2 regions of the Streptomyces sp. NPDC004647 genome follow, and region 1 is predicted to be linked to the other one. Evidence: riboswitches for the same ligand, from Rfam matches in the RefSeq annotation. Region 1 holds a riboswitch; the other holds the start of a gene.
The links. A riboswitch is a leader RNA that binds a small molecule or an ion and turns the genes downstream of it on or off. The one in region 1 is predicted to bind glycine.
Positions count from the first base shown of each region.

Region 2: another riboswitch for glycine. It lies ahead of gcvP (aminomethyl-transferring glycine dehydrogenase); the one in region 1 lies ahead of gcvT (glycine cleavage system aminomethyltransferase GcvT).

Region 1 is NZ_JBEXKU010000005.1:44,993-48,608, forward strand. It holds gene ABZW18_RS03670 (hypothetical protein) at 135-788, shown strand; gene ABZW18_RS03675 (AAA family ATPase) at 864-1,589, opposite strand; glycine riboswitch at 1,735-1,848, shown strand; gene gcvT (glycine cleavage system aminomethyltransferase GcvT) at 2,009-3,139, shown strand; gene gcvH (glycine cleavage system protein GcvH) at 3,262-3,616, shown strand, end outside.
Region 2 is NZ_JBEXKU010000083.1:9,561-13,176, reverse strand. It holds gene gcvP (aminomethyl-transferring glycine dehydrogenase) at 1-1,967, opposite strand, end outside; glycine riboswitch at 2,156-2,253, opposite strand; gene ABZW18_RS28310 (PRC-barrel domain-containing protein) at 2,368-2,748, shown strand; gene ABZW18_RS28305 (DNA polymerase IV) at 2,661-3,616, opposite strand, start outside.

The DNA.
Region 1 (3,616 bases):
AAAGCGCAGACCAGAGCAGAGAATCCCGACATTCCAGTCGCCACTCTCCGTATGCGTCAAGTTGCGCTCCGTGCTGGCCCTTTGCACGGTGGACGGGTCGTACCCACTCGCACCATCGAAAGGGAAGCAGTGCCATGCCCATAAACCGCAAGACCAGCATTCTGATCGCGTCCATCGCATGCGGCGCTCTCCTGTGCGTCAGCGGCGGTGCCGCCGTCGCCGCGGCGGACAACGCCCCCGCCCGCTCCGCCGACGTAAAGGCCGCGCTCAAGGCTCCCGTCCCCAATTCCGAGGCCCTGGAGCGGCAGAACGAGGCGCTCGGGGAGCTGAACGGCGCCCTCCAGCCCGTTCACGAACTCCTCTCGGCCGTCCTCAAGGCGCCGGACGGCAAACTGTCCGCCACCGAAGCGGCACGGCACGCCAACGCGGCCAAGAAGGCGCTCGAGGAGCTCAAGGCCGCCGCTCCGCAGTCCGCGGACGGCGTCAACGGCTCGGCCGGCAGCAACCAGGCCACCGAGCAGGCCCAGCAGCTCCAGGTCAAGACCATCGAGGACCTGCTGGCCGCGATCAACGCCCTGCTCGCGGCCATCGCCACCGGCGACCCGGCGGCGATCGCGGCAGCCCTTCAGGATGTCATCGACGCCGTCACCGACCTGATCATCGGCACCGTGGTCGGCGGCGGACTGCCGGCGCCGAGCCTCTCCGTACTGCAGAACCCGCCCGCGGTCTCGAGCACCTCGCAGTCCTCGACAGTGCAGAGCGAGTCGCCCGCCGCGTTCATGCAGTAACGCTCGAAGTTGTCCCGTAGTTGTCTCGTAGTAGTTGTCTCGTAGTGATGCGGAGGGCAGAGCGGATCCCGTCGGCTACTCGAAGCCGATGCCGTTCAATGCGCTCGCGGCCCTGCGGTCCAGCAGCACGGCCGAGGTGCAGCCGCCGGGCAGCCGCCCGCCCTCCGCATCCGCGACCAGCCGGCGCACCGCGCGGCGGTGCCGCGCGAAGGCGTATCCGGAGACCCCCCGGCCCCGCGAGGCCTGGCCCTCCAGGGCGACCTCCGGCGGTACGTCCAGCAGCACCAGGTGCAGAGATCCGCCCCGGCGGCGGGCGTCGCGCGCCAGCCAGCCGCGCACCCAGCCGAGCGTGCCGCAGTCGTGCACGACGACGCTGCCGCCCGAGCGCAGCGCCCGGGCCAGCCCGGCGTAGTGGGCGACCCGGACCAGGGGCCGGTAGAGGGCGTACGGCAGCAGGGCCGGCAGCCGCTGCTCCCAGCGGTCCCGGGTGTCCTGCGAGTCGATCCGGCGGACGGCTCCGCCGCCGGCGTCCAGGCCTGCGGTGGCCCGCTTGATCAAGGTGCTCTTGCCACTGCCCGGCAGCCCGGAGACGACCACCACATCCCCGGCGGGGTAGCGCAGCTCGCGTGCGTCGGTTCCCCGCAGATCGGTTGCGGGGGCGCACCGTCCCGGCCTGACGACCGGCGGTACGGCATGCATCGGCGGCTCCGGCTGCTGGGGCTGCTGGGGCAGGGCGCCCAGGACACGGCCCGACCCGACCGCCGACGTTGTCGCGTACATTCCATATCTCTGCACCGTGATCGTCCTTCCAGGTCCGGTCACTGCGGCCCGTGCGCGCAGAGTTTCAAGAAAAGGTAATGCCATACAACCGCCTTACCTCCGGTCCTGACTGCCGAACGTGTCACAGGCGTGCAATGATGTCGGCGCCAACTCCATACCGGCCGCTTGAACCCGCGCGGGAGAGTCCCCGGATACCGGACCGGCCGCTGTGCCGGACGCCGGGGCGCCGAAGGAGCAAGTCCTCCCTTGAATCTCTCAGGCCCCGTACCGCGTGGACTAGGCACATCTGAAAAGCGGGCCGCCGCAGTGCGGTCCCACCCAAGGTGCAAGCCATGACCCCGATGCGGGGTCGTGGCGAACCTCTCAGGTTCCGATGACAGATGGGGAGGCTGTGTTCTTTCCGACGCCAGCCTCGCCACCCGTGCCAGGGAGCCTGAAACATGACCGATGCACCACGCCGCACCGCGCTGGATGCCCTGCATCGCGCGCTGGGCGCGAACATGACCGACTTCGCGGGCTGGGACATGCCCCTGCGCTACGGCAGTGAGCGCGACGAGCACATCGCGGTCCGTACCCGCGCCGGACTCTTCGACCTCTCCCACATGGGCGAGATCACCCTGACCGGCCCCCAGGCCGGTGAGCTGCTGGACTACGCGCTGGTCGGCAATCTCTCGGCGCTCGCCCCCGGCCGCGCCCGCTACACCATGATCTGCAACGCCGAGGGCGGCATCCTGGACGACCTGATCGTCTACCGCCTCGGCGAGCTGGAGTTCATGGTCGTGGCCAACGCCTCGAATGCCCAGGTGGTGCTCGACGCGCTGACCGAGCGTGCGGCCGGCTTCGACGCGGCCGTACGGGACGACCGGGACGCGTACGCGCTGCTCGCCGTCCAGGGCCCCGAGTCCGCGGCCATCCTGAAGTCGCTGACCGATGCCGATCCGGACGGGCTGAAGTACTACGCGGGCCTGCCCGGCACCGTCGCCGGAGTGCCCGCGCTGATCGCCCGTACGGGCTACACCGGCGAGGACGGTTTCGAGCTCTTCGTCTCCCCGGGCGACGCCGAGGCCCTGTGGCAGGCGCTGACCGAGGCGGGCGCGGACCGCGGGTTGGTGCCGTGCGGGCTGTCCTGCCGGGACACGCTGCGCCTGGAGGCGGGCATGCCGCTGTACGGGCACGAGCTGACCACGTCGCTGACGCCGTTCGACGCGGGTCTGGGGCGGGTCGTGAAGTTCGAGAAGACCACGAACGGCGGCGACTTCGTGGGGCGCCAGGCCCTGGAGGCGGCGGCGAAGCGAGCCGAGGAGGCCCCGCCGCGCAAGCTGGTCGGCCTGATCGCCTCGGGCCGCCGGGTGCCGCGCGCCGGGTACGGCGTGGTCGACGCCGCGTCCGGAACGGTGATCGGCGAGGTCACGTCGGGCGCGCCCTCGCCAACGCTCGGCAAGCCGGTCGCCATCGCCTATGTGGACGCCGCCCACGCGGAGCCGGGGACGGCGGGAGTCGCGGTGGACATCCGCGGCAGCAACGAGCCGTACGAGGTCGTCGCGTTGCCCTTCTACAAGCGGCAGCGCTGATCTACAAGCTGTGCAGACCGCCGACGGGCCCCCGCCTGTCTGTCGCGTATCTCTCGTCACGCCTGTCCCATCTTTCAAGACCACGTAGCAGAGCACGCCCCCGTATCCAGGAGAATCAGGTCATGAGCAACCCCCAGCAGCTGCGTTACAGCAAGGAGCACGAGTGGCTCACCGCCGCCGAGGCCGGTGTGTCGACCGTGGGCATCACCTCGCACGCCGCCGATGCCCTCGGTGACGTCGTCTTCGTCCAGCTACCGGAGGTCGGCGACACCGTCACCGCGGGCGAGCCCTGCGGCGAGCTCGAGTCGACGAAGTCCGTGAGCGACCTGTACGCGCCGGTCTCCGGCGAGGTCACCGAGATCAACCAGGACGTCGTGGACGACCCCGCGCTGGTGAACTCCGCCCCGTTCGAGGGCGGCTGGCTGTTCAAGGTGAAGGTGAGTGACGAGCCGGCGGATCTGCTGTCCGCCGACGAAT
Region 2 (3,616 bases), on a different contig from region 1:
GACGGGTAGGTGACCATCAGCACGGCGAGTTCGTTGCCGTGAGCCTCGATCTTGGCGTGCAGGTCCTGGACGTCGACGTCGCCGTCCTCGCGGGTCTTGACCACCACGACCTTCATCCCGGCCATCACGGCGCTGGCGGCATTGGTGCCGTGCGCGGAGGAGGGGATGAGGCAGACGGTGCGCTGCGTGTCGCCGTTTGCCCGGTGGTACGCCCGTACGGCCAGCAGACCGGCCAGCTCGCCCTGGGAACCGGCATTCGGCTGAAGGGAGACCTTGTCGTAGCCGGTGACCTCGGCCAGCCGCTCCTCGAGCTCATGGATCAGGGACAGATAGCCCTCAGCCTGGTCCAGCGGCGCGAAGGGGTGCAGTGCCCCGAACTCGGGCCAGGTGACCGGCTCCATCTCGGTGGTGGCGTTGAGCTTCATCGTGCAGGAGCCGAGCGGGATCATGCCGCGGTCCAGTGCGTAGTCCCGGTCGGCCAGCCGGCGCAGGTAGCGCAGCAGCGCGGTCTCGGAGCGGTACTGGTGGAAGACCGGGTGGGTCAGGTACTCGTCGCGGCGCAGCAGGCCCCCCGGCAGGGTGTCCTGCACGGTGGCGTCCAGCGCCTCCACATCGGCCTCGACGCCGAAGGCGCCCCAGACGGCGGCCAGCTGGGCGCGGCCGGTGGTCTCGTCACAGGCGATGCCGACCAGGTCGGCGTCGACCGGGCGAAGGTTGACGCCTGCCCGGCGCGCGGCGGCCACGACCTCGGCGGCCCGCCCGGGGACCCGCGCGGTCACGGTGTCGAAGTACGAGCCGTGAACGATCTCCACACCGCCGGCCCGCAGGCCCTCGGCGAGCAGTGTGGCGTAGCGGTGGGTGCGCCGGGCGATGCCCGCGAGCCCTCCGGGGCCGTGGTGGACGGCGTACATTCCGGCCATCACGGCGAGCAGGACCTGAGCGGTGCAGATGTTGCTGGTGGCCTTCTCCCGGCGGATGTGCTGCTCGCGGGTCTGCAGGGCCAGTCGGTACGCCTTGTTGCCGTCGGCGTCCACGGAGACGCCGACGAGCCGTCCGGGCAGGCTGCGGGCGAACTTCTCCCGTACGGCCATGAACCCGGCGTGCGGGCCTCCGAAGCCCATCGGCACGCCGAAGCGCTGGCTGCTGCCGACCGCGATGTCCGCGCCCAGATCGCCGGGCGAGGTGAGCAGGGTGAGGGCAAGGAGGTCGGCCGCGACGGTGACGACGGCGCCGACCTCGTGCGCGCTCTCGATCAGCGGCCGCAGGTCCCGCACCTGTCCGGAGGCGCCCGGGTACTGCAGCAGCACACCGAAGACCCCGCGCTCGGCGACCTCGGCCGGGATCCCGTCGGAGAGGTCGGCGACGACCACGTCCACACCGGTCGGCTCGGCCCGGGTCTCGATGATGGCGATCGTCTGGGGCAGACAGTCGGCGTCGATCAGGAAGACGCCGTCCTTGACCTTGCCGACGCGGCGGGAGAGCGCCATGGCCTCTGCGGCGGCGGTGCCCTCGTCCAGCAGGGAGGCGCCCGAGGTGGGCAGACCGGTGAGGTCGGCGACGACGGTCTGGAAGTTCAGCAGCGCCTCGAGGCGGCCCTGCGAGATCTCCGGCTGGTACGGGGTGTACGCCGTGTACCAGCTGGGGTTCTCCATGACGTTGCGGAGGATCACCGGCGGGGTGAAGGTGCCGTAGTAGCCGAGCCCGATCATCGGGGCCAGCACCTCGTTACGGCCGGCGAGAGCGCGCAGCTCATCGAGGACCCCGGCCTCGGTGCGGGCCTCCGGCAGATTCAGCTCGCCTTCGCTTTTGATCACATCCGGTACGGCGGCGGCGGTGAGTTCGTCGAGCGAGCCATATCCGACCTGGGCGAGCATCTTCGCCTGCGCCCCGCCGTCAGGACCGATGTGGCGCCGGTCGAAGGGAGTGCCACACTCCAGCTGGGAGAGTGAAATGCGGTTGGCGTTCATCTGCGGAGGCCTCCTGGTCGATGCGACCTGCGAGGGGCACCACGGCACGGGTGCCCGGACGGCCTCCCCCTCTGTCATCTCAACCTGAGAGCTTCACCGGTCCGCGCGGGGCGGTCCGGCTTGCACCGTCGGTGAGGAGGGGTTCCGGCGCATACACGTCCGGCGCCCGCCCTGCTTTCCAGAGTGACCTCGTCCATGCGGTACGTGTGCCTGAGAGATTCCGGGGAGGATTTGCTCCTTCGGCGCCCTCCTGCCTGCTGTTGGAGGACTCTCCCGCATGGGGTCTGCAGCCGCTAGCCAGCGTACCAGTGCACTTCCCGGAAGGTTCTTCGAGTGGCCGGGCCCCGCGAAGTGCCTTTTCGTTGTTCCGAGAGTAGACGTGCGACCAGTTGGAGGGATTGTGCAGACCGACATCGATCCCCGGAGCCTGATAGGGCGCAAAGCATTCGACCTCGACGGGGCGAAGATCGGCACCGTGGACGAGGTGTACCTCGACGACGCGACGGGCCGTCCGGAGTGGGCGGCCGTACGCACCGGCCTGTTCGGGCGTGATGCCTTCGTGCCGCTGGAGCCGAGCGAGATCATCGACGACACGCTGCGAGTCCCCTACCGGCGCTCCCTGATCAAGGACGCCCCGGATTTCGGGGTGGGGCGGCATCTCTCCCCTGAGCAGGAGCTACAGCTCTACCACCACTACGGACTGGACGCGGCGAGTCCGGGCGGCGACGGCCCCGGCCCCGATGACCAGGACTTCGGACGCCTCGCGGGTGACGACGACTGATCGGCGCCCGCGACGGGCTCCACCGCGGGCACCACGGGCCGGGGGTGGCCCCGGGCGAGGATCGAGGGGGGTTCCGACGGCTCCAGCGCGGGGTCGTCGACGCGGAAGGTCCGCACCCGGCCCGGCGCCGACCAGGGCTGTTCGAAGCGCACGGTGACTCTGCCGACGCCGCTGCCCTGCACCCAGCCGGGCCCGAGCTCGGCGTGCCGCACGTCATGGCCCGGCACCCACCGGCGCGCATGCTCCGGGGCGGCCTCCGCCGGCCCCGGAGCGGCCTGGCCCGCCGTCCGCTCCCCCTCCGCGCCGCCGTCCTCCGCGTCCGGTGTTCCAGCCCCCTGAGCAGCGGCCTCCAGTGCCGCCGCCTCCACTGCCGCCGCTTCCTGTGCGGTGGCGGCCTGGGCGAACAGGTCCTCCTGGGTGAAGTCGGCGAGCCCGCTCACTCCGACACCGAGCAGCCGCACACCGCCCGTGGTGTCCACCGCCTCGATGAGCCGGGCCGCGGCCTCGCGGATGACGGCGGGGTCGTCGGTGGGCCCGCGCAGGGTCTCGGAGCGGGTCAGCGTCGAGAAGTCGTACCGGCGCACTTTGAGTACGACGGTGCGGCCTGACCGCTCCGCCGAGCGGAGCCGCTGCACACAGCGGTCGGCCAGCCGCGCGACCTCCCACTGCACCCGCGCCCGGTCGTGCAGATCGATATCGAAGGTGTCCTCGACGGATACGGACTTGGCGTCCCGGTCGGCGACCACCGGCCGGTCGTCCGCGCCGCGCGCCATGGTGTGCAGGGAGCTGCCGTGCGCCTTCCCCAGCAACCGGATCAGCTCGTCCTCCCCCGCTTCCACGATCTCCCCGACGGTATGGATACCGGCCC